3 regions of the Photobacterium sp. TY1-4 genome follow, and region 1 is predicted to be linked to each of the others. Evidence: predicted binding sites of a transcription regulator. Region 1 holds the regulator's gene; each other region holds the start of a gene.
What was found. The regulator CRP, encoded in region 1, controls carbon source genes, mostly activating them, when cyclic AMP is high. The targets are predictions, from matches to a motif close to TGTGANNNNNNTCACA.

Region 1 (5,960 bases):
CTGGCTACCAGCAGCTGCTCAACTTTGAGCTCACCCTCGAGCAACGCCAACAGCAAGCCCTGCTCACCCAGCTGTCCCAATTGCCCCTGCGCCCGGCGGCCTTTTCCGGCAGCCCACGGCAATGCGGTGGCAACCTGCACGAAGACAATAGCAACCTGCACGAGTACGGGCGCCACCTCGGCCTGCCATCGGCGCTGTTGCAACAGCTCCGGGGCGAGCAACACAAGGACTCACCCTGAGCCGCCAGCTGTGCTATAACACCCAAAAGAATCTTCGAACAACGTCAGGCGAGCACATGACCCCTTTTGAACCGGCCAGTGGCCTGCGCAATGCCCATCTGCAAACCCTGCTGCCGCGCTTGTTGCGCCGCGCTCCGCTCTTTACTCCGCTGACCCAGCGGATTGAAACCCCGGATGGCGATTTTCTCGACCTCGCCTGGACCGGTCCCGGCCAGGACTACCCGAACGACCAGCCGATCCTGGTGCTGTTTCACGGCCTAGAAGGCAGCTTTCACAGCCCGTATGCCAACGGCCTGCTCTACGCGGCAAAACGCCGGGGCTGGCTCGGGGTAATGATGCACTTTCGCGGCTGCAGCGGCGAGATCAACCGTCTGGCGCGCAGTTACCACTCCGGGGAAACCAGCGATGCCGCCTTCTTCCTGCGCTGGCTGCGGCAGCAGTTTCCAACGAACCCGCTGTGGGGGATCGGCGTCTCGCTCGGCGGCAACATGCTGGTCAACTACCTGGCCGAGCATCAACACCGCAGCGAGTTTGCCGCGGCGCAGGTGATCTCCCCGCCGCTGAACCTGGCCTCCTGCTCGGCGCGGATCGAGCAGGGCTTCTCACGGCTCTACCAGCAATATCTGCTCGGTTCGATGAAGAAAACCCTGAGCCGGAAAGTACAGGTCCTGCCGGAGGCGATGCCGCTGGCACTTGAGCAGATCAACGCCATCCGCACGCTGCGCCAGTTCGATGACTGGGTAACCGCCCCCCTGCACGGCTTCCGGGATGCCGAAGACTACTACCGCCAATGCAGCGGACTCGACAAGCTCCAGCACATCACGACCCCGCTGCGGATCATCCATGCCGCCGACGATCCGTTTATGACCCCGGCCGTGATCCCCACGATGCCGCTCCCAGAGAACATCGACTATCACCTCAGCCCGTACGGCGGCCATGTCGGGTTCGTCACCGGATCGTGGAACAAGCCGCAGTTCTGGCTTGAGCAGACCGTCCCGGCCTGGTTTGAAGCCCGGGCCGAGGGCAAAGCCAGAGCCGCGGTGCAGATCAATGCAACACAGCGTGGCACCGCCGGATGAGCGCGAAACCAAGGGGCTCTACAAGCGATGCAATTGTCAATATAATCGACCAATTCAATATCCCCTGGAGAGTTTGCAATGATTATTCCCTGGCAAGACATCGATCCTGAAACCCTGACCAACCTGATTGAACATTTCGTGCTGCGCGAAGGCACCGACTACGGCGAAAGCGAGCTCACGATGGCCGAGAAAGTCAGCCATGTTCGCCGCCAGCTGCAAAGCGGTGATGCCGTCATTGTGTTCTCCGAATTGCATGAAACGGTCGATATCAAACTACGCCGCCAACTGGACGCATAACACCGCCCGGCGGCGGTGACTCCCCTGCAAATTTAGCAATCCGGCTTGACCTGCCCCCTGCTCGCCTGTTAATAACTCTTTCCGTTATTGTTAACGACAGGGTTTGTCATGTCTGCAAAACATCCGATAATTGCCGTTACGGGCTCTTCGGGCGCCGGAACGTCGACGACTTCCGAAGCCTTTCGCAAAATGTTCAATATGATGGGCATCAATGCGGCCTGGCTGGAAGGCGACAGCTTCCACCGCTTTACCCGACCGGAAATGGACGTCGAGATCCGTAAGGCCAAAGAGCAAGGCCGGCATATCAGCTACTTTGGTCCTCAGGCCAATGACTTTGCCCAACTGGAAAACTTTTTCCGCCAGTACGGCAATGACGGCAGCGGCAAATTCCGCCGTTATCTCCACACCTTCGATGAGGCCGTGCCCTACAACCAAATGCCGGGCACCTTTACCCCCTGGCAGGATCTGCCGGAAAATACCAATGTGTTGTTCTATGAAGGACTGCACGGTGGGGTGGTAGATGGCGATATCAATGTCGCCCAGCATGTCGACCTGCTGATCGGCATGGTGCCGATCGTCAATCTGGAGTGGATTCAGAAAATTGTCCGTGATACCCGCGATCGGGGTCATTCCCGCGAAGCCGTGATGGACTCCGTGGTCCGTTCGATGGATGACTACCTCAACTACATTACCCCGCAGTTCTCACGCACCCATATCAACTTCCAGCGCGTGCCGACGGTCGACACCTCCAACCCGTTTACCGCCAAGGCGATCCCGAGCCTGGATGAGAGCTTTGTGGTGATCCGTTTTCGCGGGATCAAAAATGTCGATTTCCCGTACCTGCTGGCGATGATCCAGGGCTCGTTCATGTCGCGCCACAACACCCTGGTCGTGCCGGGCGGCAAGATGAGTTTCGCGATGGAGCTGATCATGGGCCCGCTGATCCAGCAGCTGATCGAAACCGGCAAGTTCGGCTAAATCCGCCCGCCCCGTATCAGAGCGTGACGAGAAGACCGGCTTCTCGTCACGCGAACATCCTTACGCCGGCACCACGGCATAGGAGTGAGTCATTTCCACCCCTTCGCCCAGCATCAGGCACACCGAGCAGTACTTCTCCAAAGAATCCGCCACGGTTTTGGCCACTAAGGCTTCGTCCAGATCATGGCCGGTGACAACAAAATGCAGGTTGGCGGTGGTAAAAATGCGCGGTGCCTGCTCCCGGCGGACCGAGGTAATTTGCGCTTCACAGCCGGTGATCTGCTGGCCGGCAGACTTCAGTCCGTCCACCACATCAACCGAGCTACAACCACCCGCAGCCATCAGGACCAGCTCCATCGGGCTGGGTGCTGTTGCCCCGCCATTGCCGTCCATCACCACGCTGTGACCGGAGTTGGACTGCCCCAAAAATGTCATCTCTTCGACCCATTTCACCCGTGATTGCATTGCTTACTCCTTACTACTGACAGGGGTTTCAGACACTATCTCACAACTGTGTGATCATGTGCACAGTTAGAACGGCAAAATGCCAATTTCAGATAGATCAATATCAAGAAAAACCCGGCGAAAAAAGATAAACTCTCAACTAATTATTCACGTGAGCTTGCAGCCCAGCGGCTGACTGGCATATCCTAGTCGGCGAACAATGTTATTGTGATGCCCAGCCGCGAATTATAGGGATGTCATTGCTGGGCAACAAACGCAGAGGAAGTTAGTAATATGGTTCCAGGTAAACCTCAAACAGATCCAACGCTAGAGTGGTTTCTTTCCCATTGCCACATTCATAAATACCCATCAAAGAGCACTTTGATCCATGCGGGCGAGAAAGCAGAAACTCTCTACTACATCGTCAAGGGTTCTGTTGCCGTATTGATCAAGGATGAAGAAGGCAAGGAGATGATCCTGTCTTACCTCAACCAGGGCGACTTCATTGGTGAGCTGGGCCTGTTCGAAGAAGGCCAGGAGCGTACCGCCTGGGTTCGTGCCAAAACCCCATGTGAAGTGGCTGAAATCTCATTCAAGAAATTCCGTCAGCTGATCCAGGTCAACCCGGATATCCTGATGCGTCTTTCTGCGCAAATGGCAAGCCGCCTGCAGGTCACCAGCCAAAAAGTCGGCGACCTGGCCTTCCTGGATGTGACCGGTCGTATTGCCCAGACGCTGCTGAACCTGGCCAAGCAGCCAGATGCCATGACCCACCCGGACGGCATGCAGATCAAGATCACCCGTCAGGAAATCGGTCAAATCGTCGGTTGTTCGCGTGAAACCGTCGGCCGTATCCTGAAGATGCTGGAAGAGCAGAACCTGATCTCTGCCCACGGCAAAACCATTGTGGTTTACGGCACCCGCTAAGCGCCGAGCCCATCCTATTTCAAAAGCCGCACCGGGTGCGGCTTTTTTCATTTCCGGCCTTGTTTCAGTTACAACGCTTTCTTCAATCCTGTGACCGCTGCGCCCTGCCGGCTCCTCCGGCTTGCACTCTGCCAATTTGATGCTACATTGAGCATATTGCGAAACCGCTATTCCGGTACTGGAGCATCCCCGGACGGGTAGCCTTTCAGCAGCAAACCACCGAATAATCACCGACGAAGAAAGCAGCCGCTTCGTCACACAGGATCAAGCAACCAACGAATTGTAACGATATGGATATCGAACGTTTTGCACCCAACACCAGCACCACCCCACCGACGGTGCTGCAAGCTCTGCCCGCCACTATCGAAATGACCGGATTCAGCGATCCGCGCCACTACCTGGCGCAGCAGCCCCCGTTGGATCCCGAAAGCCGCCACCAGGATCAGGAAACCGCCTGGGTGCCGCCGCTCGACAGCCAGCATTAGGCCAAGACCGTTGCAAAAAACGGTGAAAAAAATCGTAGCAAAATCCGTGGCATCGACATCAACGCCACGCTTGCTGAGCAGTCTGACGGACATAAAAAAAAGCCCGGGAATCTCTTCCCGGGCTGTGAATGTATTCACGAAGCAGCCGTGCCTCAATGGGCGAACATGAAGGCACAGCTCCTCAGCGCGCGATCACTGGTTGGTACTCTCGAAGATCTTATCCGCCGAGGCCTCAACGAAGCCGCGATACAGCTCGCCGTCTGCCGTCGGATAACGCTTGGCAAACTCATAGAAACCGCCCGGGATCTCCCGTACGCCGTCCAGGAAGCTGACCGCCACCCGATCAGCCATGGTCGATGACTGCTCCAGCAGCACTTCCGGGCTGCCTTTCACTTCACCGCCGGACTCATTGATCGCAAAACCGTTATGGCGCAGCAGGTGGTTCACCTCGTGTACCTCGGTAAACTGCTCCAGCTGATTCACGTTCACCGTAAAGTGGTTGGCGCCGAAACCATGGGCCGCAACCCAGCCGGCATACTCACTTTCTGCCGCCAGCAACTCGTACGTGGCAAAATCAAGGTCCCACAACCGGCCGCCGTACAGGAAGGCCGGATCGTTCAGGGCCGCCTCCGGCACCTGGCTCACCAGATCGCGAATGGTTTGCTGCAGCAAGGATGAGAACTGCCCGACCAATAGCTCACTGATAAAGACCTTCGGTGCCGCCGGATTCGGATGTTCAAAGTGCTCGGCATACAGCTTCTTCGCTTCGAAGTGGTACTTGCCACACGGCTTATAGCCAATCGCAATAAACGGTGCCGCCAGACGATCCAGTCCGACCTGCGGCAGGTTAAATGTCCGCAGTGCGATATGATCGTTGAGCAGGGGTTCATCTTCCTCAAGCAGGTCATGGACCTGCGCGGCTGATGGACACAAACGCTGGGTGTAATCTTGCCACAGCGCGTTAAACAATTGTTCGACCCTTTCCATGTTGCTTGTTCCCCTTACCTAATCGCAGTGTCGCGACCGACGCGACTTACATTGTGATCCCCGGCGACAATTGTGCCGGCAGTTCAGTGTGCTCGCCTTCCATCGATGCCATCGGATAGGCACAGTAGTCGGCCGCATAGTACGCGCTCGGACGCAGGTTACCGGAAGCGCCCGGACCACCAAACGGCGCATCGCCGCTGGCCCCGGTCAGCTGACGGTTACGGTTCACAATCCCGGCACGGATATGGTCAATAAAGTACTGCCATTCATCGTCCTGGGTCGTCACCAGACCCGCCGACAGGCCGTAGCGCGTGTCATTGGCCAGCTCAACCGCTTGGGCCAGGTCGTCATAACGGGCGACCTGCAGCAGCGGGCCGAAGTATTCTTCATCCGGCAGCTTGGCAATGTTGCTGACTTCGATGATCCCCGGTGTGACCACCGCGCCCTGACCACGCTTGGCTTCCAGCAGCATCTCGCCACCCAGCGCAACCAGGTTCGCCTGGGCGCGGATGATGTTGTCCGCC
Region 2 (5,960 bases), 1.6 Mb from region 1:
TTGAGGGCGTGTATACCGTCAAAGTGATGTTTGCGACCGAGAAGCTGATGGTGAGTTGCGGCGATCAGGCGCTGGCGACGGTGATTGAAAGCAAAGCCAGTGACACTGGATTTCCGTTGATCTCTTCGCAGCAATCGTCCGAGCCTGCTCCGCAAGGCTTCTGGCGTCGCAATGCCGCCATTCTTTCTATCGCCTTCATGATGCTAGCCTCGTTTTTGGTTAGCCAGGTATCGGAGACTTTCGGGTTGGCGGCATTTACCGCGACCACGATCCTGGGCCTGATCCCGATTGTCCGCAAGGCCGTGGCTCTGGCCAAAGGCGGTTCGCCGTTTTCAATCGAAACCCTGATGAGTGTGGCAGCGATCGGGGCATTGTATCTCGGGGAAACGGCAGAAGCCGCAATGGTGCTCTTACTGTTCCTGCTGGGTGAACAGCTGGAAGGATATGCTTCTGCCCGGGCACGAAGTGGCGTGAAGGCGCTGATGGATCTGGTGCCGGAGCAAGCCACCTTAGTTCGTCCGGACGGCACCAAAGTTAAAGTCGCTGCGGAGGCCCTGGCCCCGGGCGATGTGATTGAAGTGGCCCCAGGCGGACGATTGCCAGCAGACGGCGAGTTGATGGATATCAGCGCCAGCTTTGATGAAAGTGCATTGACGGGTGAGTCCGTGCCGGTCGAGCGGTTACCGGGCGAGTCGGTGATGGCTGGCTCCTTGGTTGCCGATAAGGTGGTCCGGCTGAAAATTGTCTCCGCCCAGGGGGAAAATGCCATCGATCGGATCTTGCACCTGATCGAAGATGCCGAGTCGCGCAAAGCGCCGTTGGAGCGTTTTATCGACCGCTTCAGCCGCTGGTATACCCCGGCCATGATTGCTCTCGCGGCGCTGGTGATCGTGATCCCGCCAATGTTCTTTGCCCAGTCCTGGGAAGCCTGGCTGTATAAAGGACTGACCTTGTTGCTGATTGCCTGCCCGTGTGCCCTGGTGATTTCCATTCCGGCGGCGATCACTTCTGGTCTGGCAGCGGCGGCCCGACGCGGGGCGCTGATTAAAGGCGGCGCAGCACTGGAGCAACTGGGACGAATTGACCTGGTGGCCTTTGATAAAACCGGCACCTTGACGCAGGGCAAACCTGTGATGACCGATCTGGTCAGCTGGGACGGTGATGAGGCACGTCTGTTGCAACAAGCGGCAGCGGTTGAAGACGGCTCCATGCACCCGCTGGCACAGGCTGTGGTCAAAGCTGCGGCATCGCGCGGGCTGCCTGTCCCGCACGCTGAACACCGGGAAGCATTACCCGGGCGCGGGATCATGGGGGTCGTTGACGGTGATTCTCTGCTGTTGGTCGCTGCAGACCGGCTGCCGGAAGAGATTCAGCTGACCGTGGCGCAGCAGGCTGAGGCCGAGGCTCTGGAGGCACAAGGCAAGACGCTGGTGGTGGCGATTCGTAACCGTGAGCCGGTGGGTCTGATTGCCTGGCGGGACAATTTGCGCGAAGAAACACCGCAAGCGGTTCGGCAACTGCATGCGATGGGGATCCGCTCCGTGATGCTGACTGGTGACAACCCTCGGGCCGCCGCGGCAATTGCCGGCGAGATCAAGATTGATTACCGCGCCGGTCTCTTGCCGGCAGACAAAGTCCGGGAAGTGGAACTGGCCAACCAGCACGCTAAGGTGGCGATGGTTGGGGATGGCATCAACGATGCGCCGGCGATGAAAACTGCCGCCATCGGGATCGCGATGGGGGGGGGAACCGATGTCGCACTGGAAACGGCCGACGCTGCATTGACCCATGATCGGGTGGCGGAGTTGCCCGCCATGATTGCCCTTTCACGTGCGACGTTGGCCAATATCCGTCAGAACATTGGCTTGGCTCTCGGCTTGAAAGCGCTGTTTCTGGTCACCACCTTACTGGGCTTTACTGGCTTGTGGGTCGCGGTCCTGGCAGATAGCGGTGCCACCGCACTGGTTACCCTGAATGCTTTGCGCCTGCTGCGGTTTAAACCCCGGTTTGAACGCTAGCCGATAAAACCTGTGCCCCGGATGTCCGGGGCACCGTGTTTTCAGGGGGAAATCTTTTCAAGGTGACAGGTTTTTCAGAGTGAGCATTCTTTTCAGGGGGCAGTGCTTTCACTGGGCAATGTTTTCAAGGGAGCAGGTTTATCAAGTAGACAAGGCTTTCAAGGGGGCAATGTTTTCCAGGGAACCAGGGCTTTCCGGGATGACGCCTACGCAGCGCGCCGTGTTTTGAGTAAAAAGTGTGAAGAAGGGCAAAAGCAAACGTTTATTTGTGATATTAATCACTTAATTTTGTAACGTTTCATTTTTTGTATTTCAATTGATGTGACGTGAATCACTAAAACTTCTTGTGCTATCAGCTATCGTTATCAGGTGTTTTGAGCGTGCTGTTTTGCCGGACAGCACGCTCAAAACATTTTGATTTCCAATCAATAGCCGCAGACCTCATCGTCCCTAACAAGCGGCATGGTATAAAAAGGATAAAATTATGTCTGACAACGCAGTGTTCCATTTGGGTGTAAATAAAGCCGATCTTAACGGTGCTGAGCTGGCGATTATTCCGGGTGATCCTGCCCGTGTTGAAAAAATTGCCAACCTGATGGATAACCCTGAGTTCCTGGCAAGCTCACGTGAGTACACCGTGTACCGTGCCAAGCTGGACGGCAAGCCAGTGGTGGTTTGTTCAACCGGTATCGGTGGCCCGTCAACGTCGATTGCGGTTGAAGAGCTGGCGCAACTGGGTGTTCGTACGTTCCTGCGTGTCGGCACGACGGGTGCGATTCAGCCGCACATCAATGTTGGTGACATGATTGTGACCACCGGCTCTGTCCGTCTGGACGGTGCCAGCCTGCACTTTGCACCGATGGAATTCCCGGCAGTTGCGGACTTCTCTGTCGCGACAGCGATGAAAGCCGCCTGTGATGCCGACGGCGCAACGGTTCACACCGGTGTGACGGCTTCATCCGATACCTTCTACCCAGGCCAGGAGCGTTACGACACTTACACCGGTCGTGTGGTGCGTCGTTTCCAGGGTTCGATGGAAGAGTGGCAGCAAATGGGCGTGCTGAACTTTGAAATGGAATCAGCGACCCTGCTGACCATGTGTGCCAGCTCTGGTCTGCGCGCAGGCTGTGTTGCCGGCGTCATCATCAACCGGACTCAGAAAGAGACCCCGGATCACGCGACACTGAAAGAGACCGAAGCACGCTCAATCAAAGTGGTGGTTGAAGCGGCACGCCGCATGCTGGCGGCATAATCCAAGCCTGGCTGGTCTGGGATCAGCCGTGGTGCTTCATAAAAACCGATGCTGCGGCATCGGTTTTTTTATGTCTGCGACATTGAAATGGATGTGAAAGATTGACGCCAACCGATGAGGGTCACCTTGTGTTATCTTTTGTTACCGACGTTCAAACTGTGTGATATGCAGCAAAAAGTTAACACAATGAATTCGTTTGCAACATGAGGATGTGATCACTGATAACTTTTAATGATGCATTACTCATTACCCTTAGCTGACTTTTTCATCATTAAACAGAAGGTTATATGGATATTAGAGTAATGACTCTCACCGCGGCAGCGTTGCTGGTCTCACAGAGCGGCTGGGCTCAGGTTACTAATGGCGATTTCGAACAATGGAATGATAATGCGCCTGCTGGCTGGAGTGTGATTGATACCGGCATTGCGCTCTCCCCAGTGTCGGCGCCGGTGATTCAGGGCGGGCTGGCCGCACAGGTCACGGTGAATACCGGGACTCAGGGCAATACCGACCTGCAGCAGACGGTGCATGTCGAGCAGGGCCAAACCTATCCGTTTACCGTGTCGCTCTATCATACTGAGGGGCATGTGAAAGCCCGTCTGGTGGTTGATGGCTATCAGGGATATTCGAACCCGCAACAGATTAACCAGTGGCAGACGATCAGTTATACCTATACCGCCACAATGACGAAAGAGATTCAGGTGGGGCTGCGATTCTACGATGAGTCCGGTTTTGATGGTTCCGAAGTCGTTTATGTCGATCACTTCCTGCCGACAGACACGAGTGAGCCGCCGACACCTGCCTGCAATGACACGATTGCAACGCTGACTTTGGTGACCGATCAGTATGCTTCTGAAACCAGCTGGCGACTGGCCAATGCCGGCGGTGCCGTGTTGTTTGAGGGAGCCGGCTATGCCAACGAGACCACAAACACCCGGGAAATGTGTCTGGCCGATGGGGATTACACCTTCACGATCAACGATTCGTACGGGGATGGCCTCTGCTGTCGTGCCGGAAACGGCTCCTTTGCGCTGACGGTCGACGGTCAAACGCTTGCTTCCGGCGGTCAATTCCAGCACAGCCAGGCGTTTCCTTTCACCTTGGGCGACACTGAAGCCCCGCCGCCTTCAGACCTGGACGAATACTACCAGTCCGCAGCAGGGAAAACCGGTTTTGCGCTGAAAACAGCCTTATATAACATCATCAATCAACACAACAGCCGCGGCTATTCGGCGATCTGGGACCTGGTCAAGGTGGCCGATTTGGACCACTACTACGAAAACGACGGTTCCGTCCTCGACATGTATTCTGAGCAGCCTGCAACGAGCGATGCAGTGCATTTCACCAAAGTGACCGACCAGTGCGGTCAGTACAGTGGTGAAGGAGATTGCTACAACCGGGAGCATTCGTTCCCGAAAAGCTGGTTTGGCGGTAAAGTCGAGCCGATGAATTCTGACGGTCACCATATCTTTGCCACCGATGGTTATGTCAACGCCAAGCGCAGCAATTGGCCGTTCGGGGAAGTGGGCAGCGCGACCTATACTTCGGGCAATGGCTCGAAACTGGGCGTGGCCGAATCCGGTCTGGGTTATACCGGAACGGTGTTTGAGCCCCTGGATGCTTTTAAAGGGGACTTTGCCCGGGCCTATTTCTATATGGCGACCCGCTACGAAAATGAAATTGCGTCCTGGGAGGGTAATACGACCAATGCTGACGCCATTCTGGATGGTACCAATACCACGGTGTTTGAACCCTGGATGCTGAATATGCTGAAACGCTGGCACCAGAATGATCCGGTCAGCCAGAAAGAGATCGACCGCAACCAGGCGGTGTTTGAGTTCCAGGGCAACCGGAACCCGTTTATCGATCACCCTGAGTTTGTCGGAGCAATCTGGGGCAACTAATCCAATTCCCTGCTGCACTGATGTGTGCATGGTCCCCCGGTGCCGTTGGCCCGGGGGATTGTTATATCTGCTCGGTTTCAAAATTCACTTCGCTTCATTTCATTTCATTTCGTTTTACGTCCGCCCGAGCGCATGGCTTTGTCCCACATGGCTGACTTTCTCTGTTTCGTGACGGGGATTTGATCAAGAAGAACGGTTGTTGTGTCAATATCATAGGTATCCGAGCTGAAACTGGGGGTCACGATGCGCGTACTGACGTTGTTGTGGATAGGGGTTGCCGTGCTGTTTTCCGGCTGGCTGCATGCTGAAAGCGCGACGGAAATCGTCCGCAAGGCCGACTTGCAACTGCGCGGGGATTCCAGTTACAGCGAAGCCACGATGCGGATCATTCGTCCGAGCTGGACCCGGACCATGCGAATGAAAGCCTGGACCAAGGGGCGGGATCTGTCGATGGTGCTGGTCACGGCACCGGCAAAAGAGAAAGGCAGTGCGTCGCTCAAGCGCCAGCGGGAAATGTGGAGTTGGGTCCCGAGCATTGAGCGGGTGGTGAAAATTGCGCCGTCGATGCTCAGCCAGTCCTGGATGGGCTCGGACTTCACCAATGATGATTTGATTAATCAGTCATCGATTGTGGTGGACTATCGCCACGATATGGTCGGCACCGAAGTCTTTGACGGCGATCCCTGCTGGGTGATCGATGCCTATGCCAAACCGAATGCACCGGTGGTGTGGAATAAGGTCCGGATGTGGATTTCAAAGCGCACCTACCTTGAACGCCAGGTCGAG
Region 3 (5,960 bases), 330 kb from region 1:
CCGATATCAACAGCTACAGCCCGTATATTCAGGCCGTGTTCGGCAATGCCCCGGGCGATCGTTATATTCCGTTTTCGATTTCCGATCGCAGTGCCGATCAGGAAAACCCGGTGTTGCTGGCGTTCCTGCGGCTGCTGAGTCTGCCGGAAAGCCGCTGTCAGGCCTCCGAGCTGCTTGAATTGCTGGAAGTCCCGGCAGTCATGGCGAAGTTCGGTTTCGACAGTGACCGCTTTGAGCGGGTCAAAGGCTGGATTGAAGAAGTCGGGATCCGCTGGGGGCTGGATGAAGCCACCGCCAGCGAGTTCCAGTTGCCGCGCCAGCGCCAGAACACCTGGCTGTTCGGCCTGCAACGCATGCTGCTCGGCTATGCGATGCCGCAGGAATCCGGCTTGTATCAGGGCATTCTGGCCTATGACGAAGTGCAGGGGATGGACGCCGAGCTGGCCGGCCAGCTCGGTCTGTTTGTCGAAATGCTGATGCACTATCGTCAGCAGCTGGCGCAGCCGCAACCGGCGCAGGCGTGGACCGGGCTGCTCAATGAGTTGCTGGATGATTTCTTCCGGGTCGATACCGACGGGGAAATGGTGCTGCGGATGATCCGCGATAAGCTGGAGCAACTGGAGCAGCAGCTGGCCGATGCCGGATACCGGGAAGCCATCAGTCCGGCGGTGCTGCGCAGCTATCTCAATGACAAGCTGTCCGGTGAGCGGATCAGCCAGCGCTTCCTCGCCGGTCAGGTCAACTTCTGTACCCTGATGCCGATGCGTTCGATCCCGTTCAAGGCGGTCTGCCTGCTGGGGATGAACGACGGCGTGTACCCGCGCTCGATCCCGCCGGAAGGGTTTGATCTGATGGCCGGACAGGGCCGCTACGGGGATCGTTCGCGTCGCGATGACGACCGTTACCTGTTCCTCGAAGCAATCCTCTCGGCGCAGGAAGCGCTGTATATCAGCTATGTCGGCCGTTCGATTCAGGATAACAGCGATAAAATGCCGTCGGTGCTGGTCAGCGAGCTGCTGGAGTACTGCCAGCAGGGCTACTGCCTGGAGGGGGATCAGCCGCTGAGTGCCGATGACTCGGCGGCCCGCATCGCCGAGGCGTTGCAACATCATCATCCGTTGGTGCCGTTCAGCCCGCAGGCGTTTCAGGGGCCGAATCCGAGTTTTGCCGCTGAATGGCTGCCGGTGGCCCGGCGTCATCAGGTGGTGAGCGAAGCGTTTCACAGCCAGCCGCTGGCCCGGGAGCCGGAGAGCGAGGGCACCGAGCCTGAGCTGGAGCTGGCGGAGCTGATCCGTTTCTGGCGTCTGCCGGTGCAGTATTTTTTCAACCGGCGGTTGAAAGTCTTCTTCGAGCCAGCCAAAGGGGCGATGGAAGACGATGAGCCGTTTGCCCTCGACGGGCTGGGCCGCTTCCAGCTGCGCAGTGAACTGTTGACCGCCTTTCTGGAGGCCGGCAGCCAGGGCACTCCAGCACAGAAAGACGCGCTGTTTACCCGCTTCACCCGCTATCAACAGGCCTCCGGCGCGTTGCCGCTCGGGGAGTTCGGCGCGCTGGAGCTGGCTCAGGAGCGCGGGCCGATAGAGACGCTGGCGGATACCGTGACCGGGCTGATGGCCCAGCCGCTGCCGGATGTTGAAGTGGACCTGAAGTTGGATCTCGGCGAGCGTTCACTCCGCTTGCTGGGCTGGCTCAGACACCACACGCAGGCAGGGCTGGTGCGCTATCGTCCGGGGTCGATCCGGGCGCAGGATATCTTGCAGGGCTGGATGGAGCACCTCTGTCTGGCCTTGGCCGGTCAGGCCAGGCCTACGCATTTGCTGGGCGTTGATGAGCACTACACGCTGGCCCCGGTCGACGCGGCAGATGCCCGGACTCACCTGACGTCCCTGTTGCTGGCTTATGATCAGGGACTGTCCCAACCGCTGCCGTATTTCCCGCGCACGGCACTGGCAGGGTTGCAGGCATGTCAGGACAAACAGGGGAACTGGCACAGTGACGAGGACACGCAGGAGAAAGCCCGGCTCAAAATGGCTGAAGCGTTCAACGGCGGGTATCTGTTCAGTGGCGAAGGGATGAATGTGTATATCAACCGGGTGTGGCCGGCATGGGACGATTCTGTCAGTGAATCGGCGGCGCTGGCCGCAGAAACATACCTCAAACCGGTAGTGCTGAAATTACAGAAAGTTGAGTCGTAGGGCTGGGAAAGCAGGAAAAAAGTAGCGTGGCCGCCAGCAAATCATTTTAGATTGTAGGGTGCTTGCTGTACGGCCACAGGTCCAGAGGTGACCAGATTTCGTGGGGCGAATCATAGCGAATGACGCCGGGGGAAAACGTGAAAGATCTCTCATATCAACAGATAGGAATGTTATTAAATTCGATATATTCCTTTGAATTCGCCCCTGATCACAAAAAAATATTTTGGACGAACAGGGTTTCGGGCCATAACAGGAACGCATGTATCCGATGAGTCAACAACATACATCTGCAGATCATCTTCAGGACGGCTCGGCAGTCGCGAGCACCACGCCGCAGGCGCTGGAGCCGATGACGTTTCCGCTCCACGGCAACCGGCTGATTGAAGCCTCGGCCGGGACCGGGAAGACCTTTACCATCGCCAGTCTCTACCTGCGCCTGCTGCTCGGCCATGGCGATCCCGACAGCCGTTTTCCGCGCGAATTGCCGGTCGATCAGATTCTGGTGGTGACGTTTACTGAAGCCGCCACGGCCGAGCTGCGCGATCGGATCCGACGGCGGATCCACGATGCCCGCCTGGCCTTTAATCGCGGCCAGAGCACCGATCCGGTGATTGCCCCGCTGCTGGATGAGATCCCGGACCATAAGGCGGCTACGGCGATCCTGCTTCAGGCGGAGCGGCAGATGGACGAGGCGGCGATTTTTACCATTCACGGATTTTGTCAGCGGATGCTGACCCAGAATGCCTTTGAGTCCGGCAGCCTGTTCGACAATGAATTTGTCACCGAAGAGGGCCAGTTGCGGGCGCAGGTGGTGGCCGATTACTGGCGCCGCCACTTTTATCCGCTGTCCCGCACGTTGGCTTCGGAAGTGCGTAGCATCTGGGCTTCGCCGGGCGCTTTGCTGCGGGAGATCAACCTGTTCCTCTCCGGTGCCGAGGTGGCGATCCGGGCCCCTGAACTGTCGGGCTCTCTGGAGCAGTTACATGCACAGAACATCGCCCGCATTGAGCAGGTGAAGCAGTTGTGGCGGGCCGATGCGGCTGATTTTCAGGCCCTGATTGCCGACTCTGGGGTGAACAAGCGCAGCTATACCAAAACCAGCCTGCCGAAAGCGCTGGCGGAAGTGGGGGTCTGGGCCGAACAGGACACCACGGATTATCGTCTGCCCAAGGCGCTGGAGAAGTTCTCGCAGCAGGTGCTGGTGGAAAAAACCAGCAAAGGCAATCCGCCGCAGCATCCGGTCTTTGTCGCCATTGATGACTTGCTTGAAAACAAACCCAATGTCAGGGATCCCTTGCTGGCCCATGCCATTCGCGAGTGCCGTCAGTTGCTGGCAGAGGCCAAGCAGCGCAAGGGCTGGTTGTCGTTTGATGATCTGCTGACCCAGCTGGCCGCCGCGCTGGCCAACGACAGCGATGGCAGCCTGGCGGCGCGGATCCGCAGCCAGTTCCCGGTGGCGATGATCGATGAATTCCAGGATACCGATCCCCTACAATACAGCATTTTCAATACCGTGTACGGCGAGCAGCGCCCGCAGGCAGCCGATTTAACCGAAGTGCCGGTGGACATGGCGGTACAAGCGCCGGACTGCGGCCTGTTTATGATCGGCGATCCCAAGCAGGCCATCTATGCCTTCCGGGGGGCGGATATCTTCACCTATATCCGTGCCCGGCGTCAGGTTAGTGCTCACTACACGCTGGGCACCAACTGGCGCTCGACCGCTGAAATGGTCACTGCGGTCAATTGCATTTTCCAGCAGCCGTCCCGGCCGTTTATCTACGATCGCGACATCACCTTCCTGCCGGTCAACTACAGTCCGAAAGCGGCCAATCGCAGTTGGCAGCTGGCAGGCAGCAAGCAACCGGCTCTGACTTTCTGGTCGCAGGAAGCCGATGCACCGGTCAAAAAAGGCGACTATCAGCAGGCAATGGCAGCGGCGACTGCCGCTGAGATCCAACGCATCCTGACTTTGTCACAGCAGGGCGACGCCAAACTGATGGACGGCGAGGAGAGCCAGCCGATCCGTGCCAGTGATATTTCGGTGCTGGTGCGCACCGGCAGCGAAGGGGCGATGATCCGTCAGGCACTGGCCGCGCAGGGCATTGCCAGTGTCTACCTGTCGAACCGCGACAGCGTCTTTGCCTGCGCTGAAGCTCAGGATCTGCAACGGCTGCTGGCCGCTGTCCTGATCCCGGAAGATGAGCGGGCATTGCGGGCGGCACTCGCCTCCGGGCTGTTTGCGCTCAGTGCCCGCCAGCTCGATGAACTGAATATCAGCGAAGAGAAGTGGGAGCAGCAGGTTGCAGAGTTTCGCGAGTACCGCAAAGTATGGCAAACCCGCGGGGTGTTGCCGATGCTGCGACAGGTGCTGGCCAAGCGCCAGATCTCGGAGCGGCTGCTGGCCGAAAACGGCGGCGAGCGGCGCCTGACCGATATTCTGCATCTCGGCGAGCTGTTGCAACAGGCGAGCCAGACCCTCGACAGCGACCATGGCCTGATCCGCTGGCTGGCCGAGCACATCGACATGCCGAACGGCGATGTTGATGAGCAGCAGCTGCGGCTGGAATCGGATCGCAATCTGGTGCAAATCGTCACCATTCACAAATCCAAGGGGCTGGAATATGACCTCGTCTTCCTGCCGTTTGTCTGTGGTTACCGGGCAGCAGACACCGCGCTGTTTCACGACGAAGCGACCCAGCAGGCGGTGTTGGATGTCACCGGGCAGGAAGAGACCCTCGCTCTGGCGGAGCAGGAGCGGCTGGCGGAAGATTTGCGGCTGATTTATGTTGCCCTGACCCGCGCAGTCTACGGCTGTTATATCGGCATGGGGCCACTGCGCAACGGCCTGAGTCGCAAAGAGCCGACCGGGCTGCATCAGTCGGCCATCGGCTGGCTGGTTCAGGATGGTCAGGAAGGCGGGATAGCCGAGCTGGATCAGGCGTTGCTGAAGCTGACTTCGGCCTGCGCCTCGATTGCCGTGACGGTGCCGCCTGCGTTGCCGGAAACCCCGTGGACGCCGGTTGAAAGCGAGCAGCCCGAGCTGGCAGCGGCGACCTTCCAGCAGCCTATTGAGCGCAACTGGTGGATCACCAGTTATTCTGGCCTGATCAAGCAGGGCCACCACAACCATGATGCTTCGTTCGAGATGCCGGGTTTTGATACCGACTCTTCCGGCGAGCAGCAAACCGAAGACGGCGAGGCGGAAGCGCAGCAGCTTTCCATTTACACCTTCCCGCGGGGGGCCCGGCCGGGGACATTCCTGCATACCCTATTTGAGGAGATTGAATTTACCGCGCCGGTAGACAGCGAGGCGACACGGGAGAAAATTCTGGCCCTGTTGCGGCTGGAGAACTATGACGCGGTCTGGCTGCCGGTGCTGCAACAGCTGATCGCCGATGTGCTGCGCTGCCCGCTGGATGGCGAAGCCATGTGTCTGGGCACAATCCCGGCCGCGCAACGTCTGACCGAAATGGAATTCATGTTGCCGATTAATGTCCTGTCGGCACCATTGCTCAACAAGGTGATTGCCCGCCATGATCCGCTGTCGGCCCGGGCCGGCGAGCTGGGATTCGCCACCGTCAGCGGTATGCTCAAGGGCTTTATCGATCTGGTGTTTGAACATCAGGGGCGCTACTACGTGCTGGACTGGAAATCGAATCACCTGGGCGATGATCCCGAGGTTTATCGCGGCGAGAAGCTCAATGAGGCGATGCGGGATCACCGCTACGACCTGCAATACCAGCTCTACGCCCTAGCGCTGCATCG

Region 2: udp (uridine phosphorylase) is a predicted target of CRP. The motif match lies at 2,286-2,301, and genes of this name have one in related genera.
Region 3: recB (exodeoxyribonuclease V subunit beta) is a predicted target of CRP. The motif match lies at 2,332-2,347, and genes of this name have one in related genera.

The regions. Positions count from the first base shown of each region.
Region 1 is NZ_CP099734.1:263,705-269,664, reverse strand. Features, by position in the region: gene NH461_RS01265 (TIGR02444 family protein) at 1-239, shown strand, start outside; gene NH461_RS01260 (hydrolase) at 296-1,318, shown strand; gene NH461_RS01255 (YheU family protein) at 1,397-1,615, shown strand; gene NH461_RS01250 (phosphoribulokinase) at 1,724-2,593, shown strand; gene NH461_RS01245 (OsmC family protein) at 2,654-3,058, opposite strand; gene crp (cAMP-activated global transcriptional regulator CRP) at 3,332-3,964, shown strand; gene NH461_RS01235 (hypothetical protein) at 4,255-4,449, shown strand; gene NH461_RS01230 (DUF1338 domain-containing protein) at 4,642-5,436, opposite strand; gene astD (succinylglutamate-semialdehyde dehydrogenase) at 5,483-5,960, opposite strand, start outside.
Region 2 is NZ_CP099734.1:2,279,972-2,285,931, reverse strand. Features, by position in the region: gene NH461_RS10680 (zinc/cadmium/mercury/lead-transporting ATPase) at 1-2,018, shown strand, start outside; gene udp (uridine phosphorylase) at 2,503-3,270, shown strand; gene NH461_RS10670 (endonuclease) at 3,558-5,174, shown strand; gene NH461_RS10665 (outer membrane lipoprotein-sorting protein) at 5,418-5,960, shown strand, end outside.
Region 3 is NZ_CP099734.1:597,919-603,878, forward strand. Features, by position in the region: gene recC (exodeoxyribonuclease V subunit gamma) at 1-2,195, shown strand, start outside; gene recB (exodeoxyribonuclease V subunit beta) at 2,464-5,960, shown strand, end outside.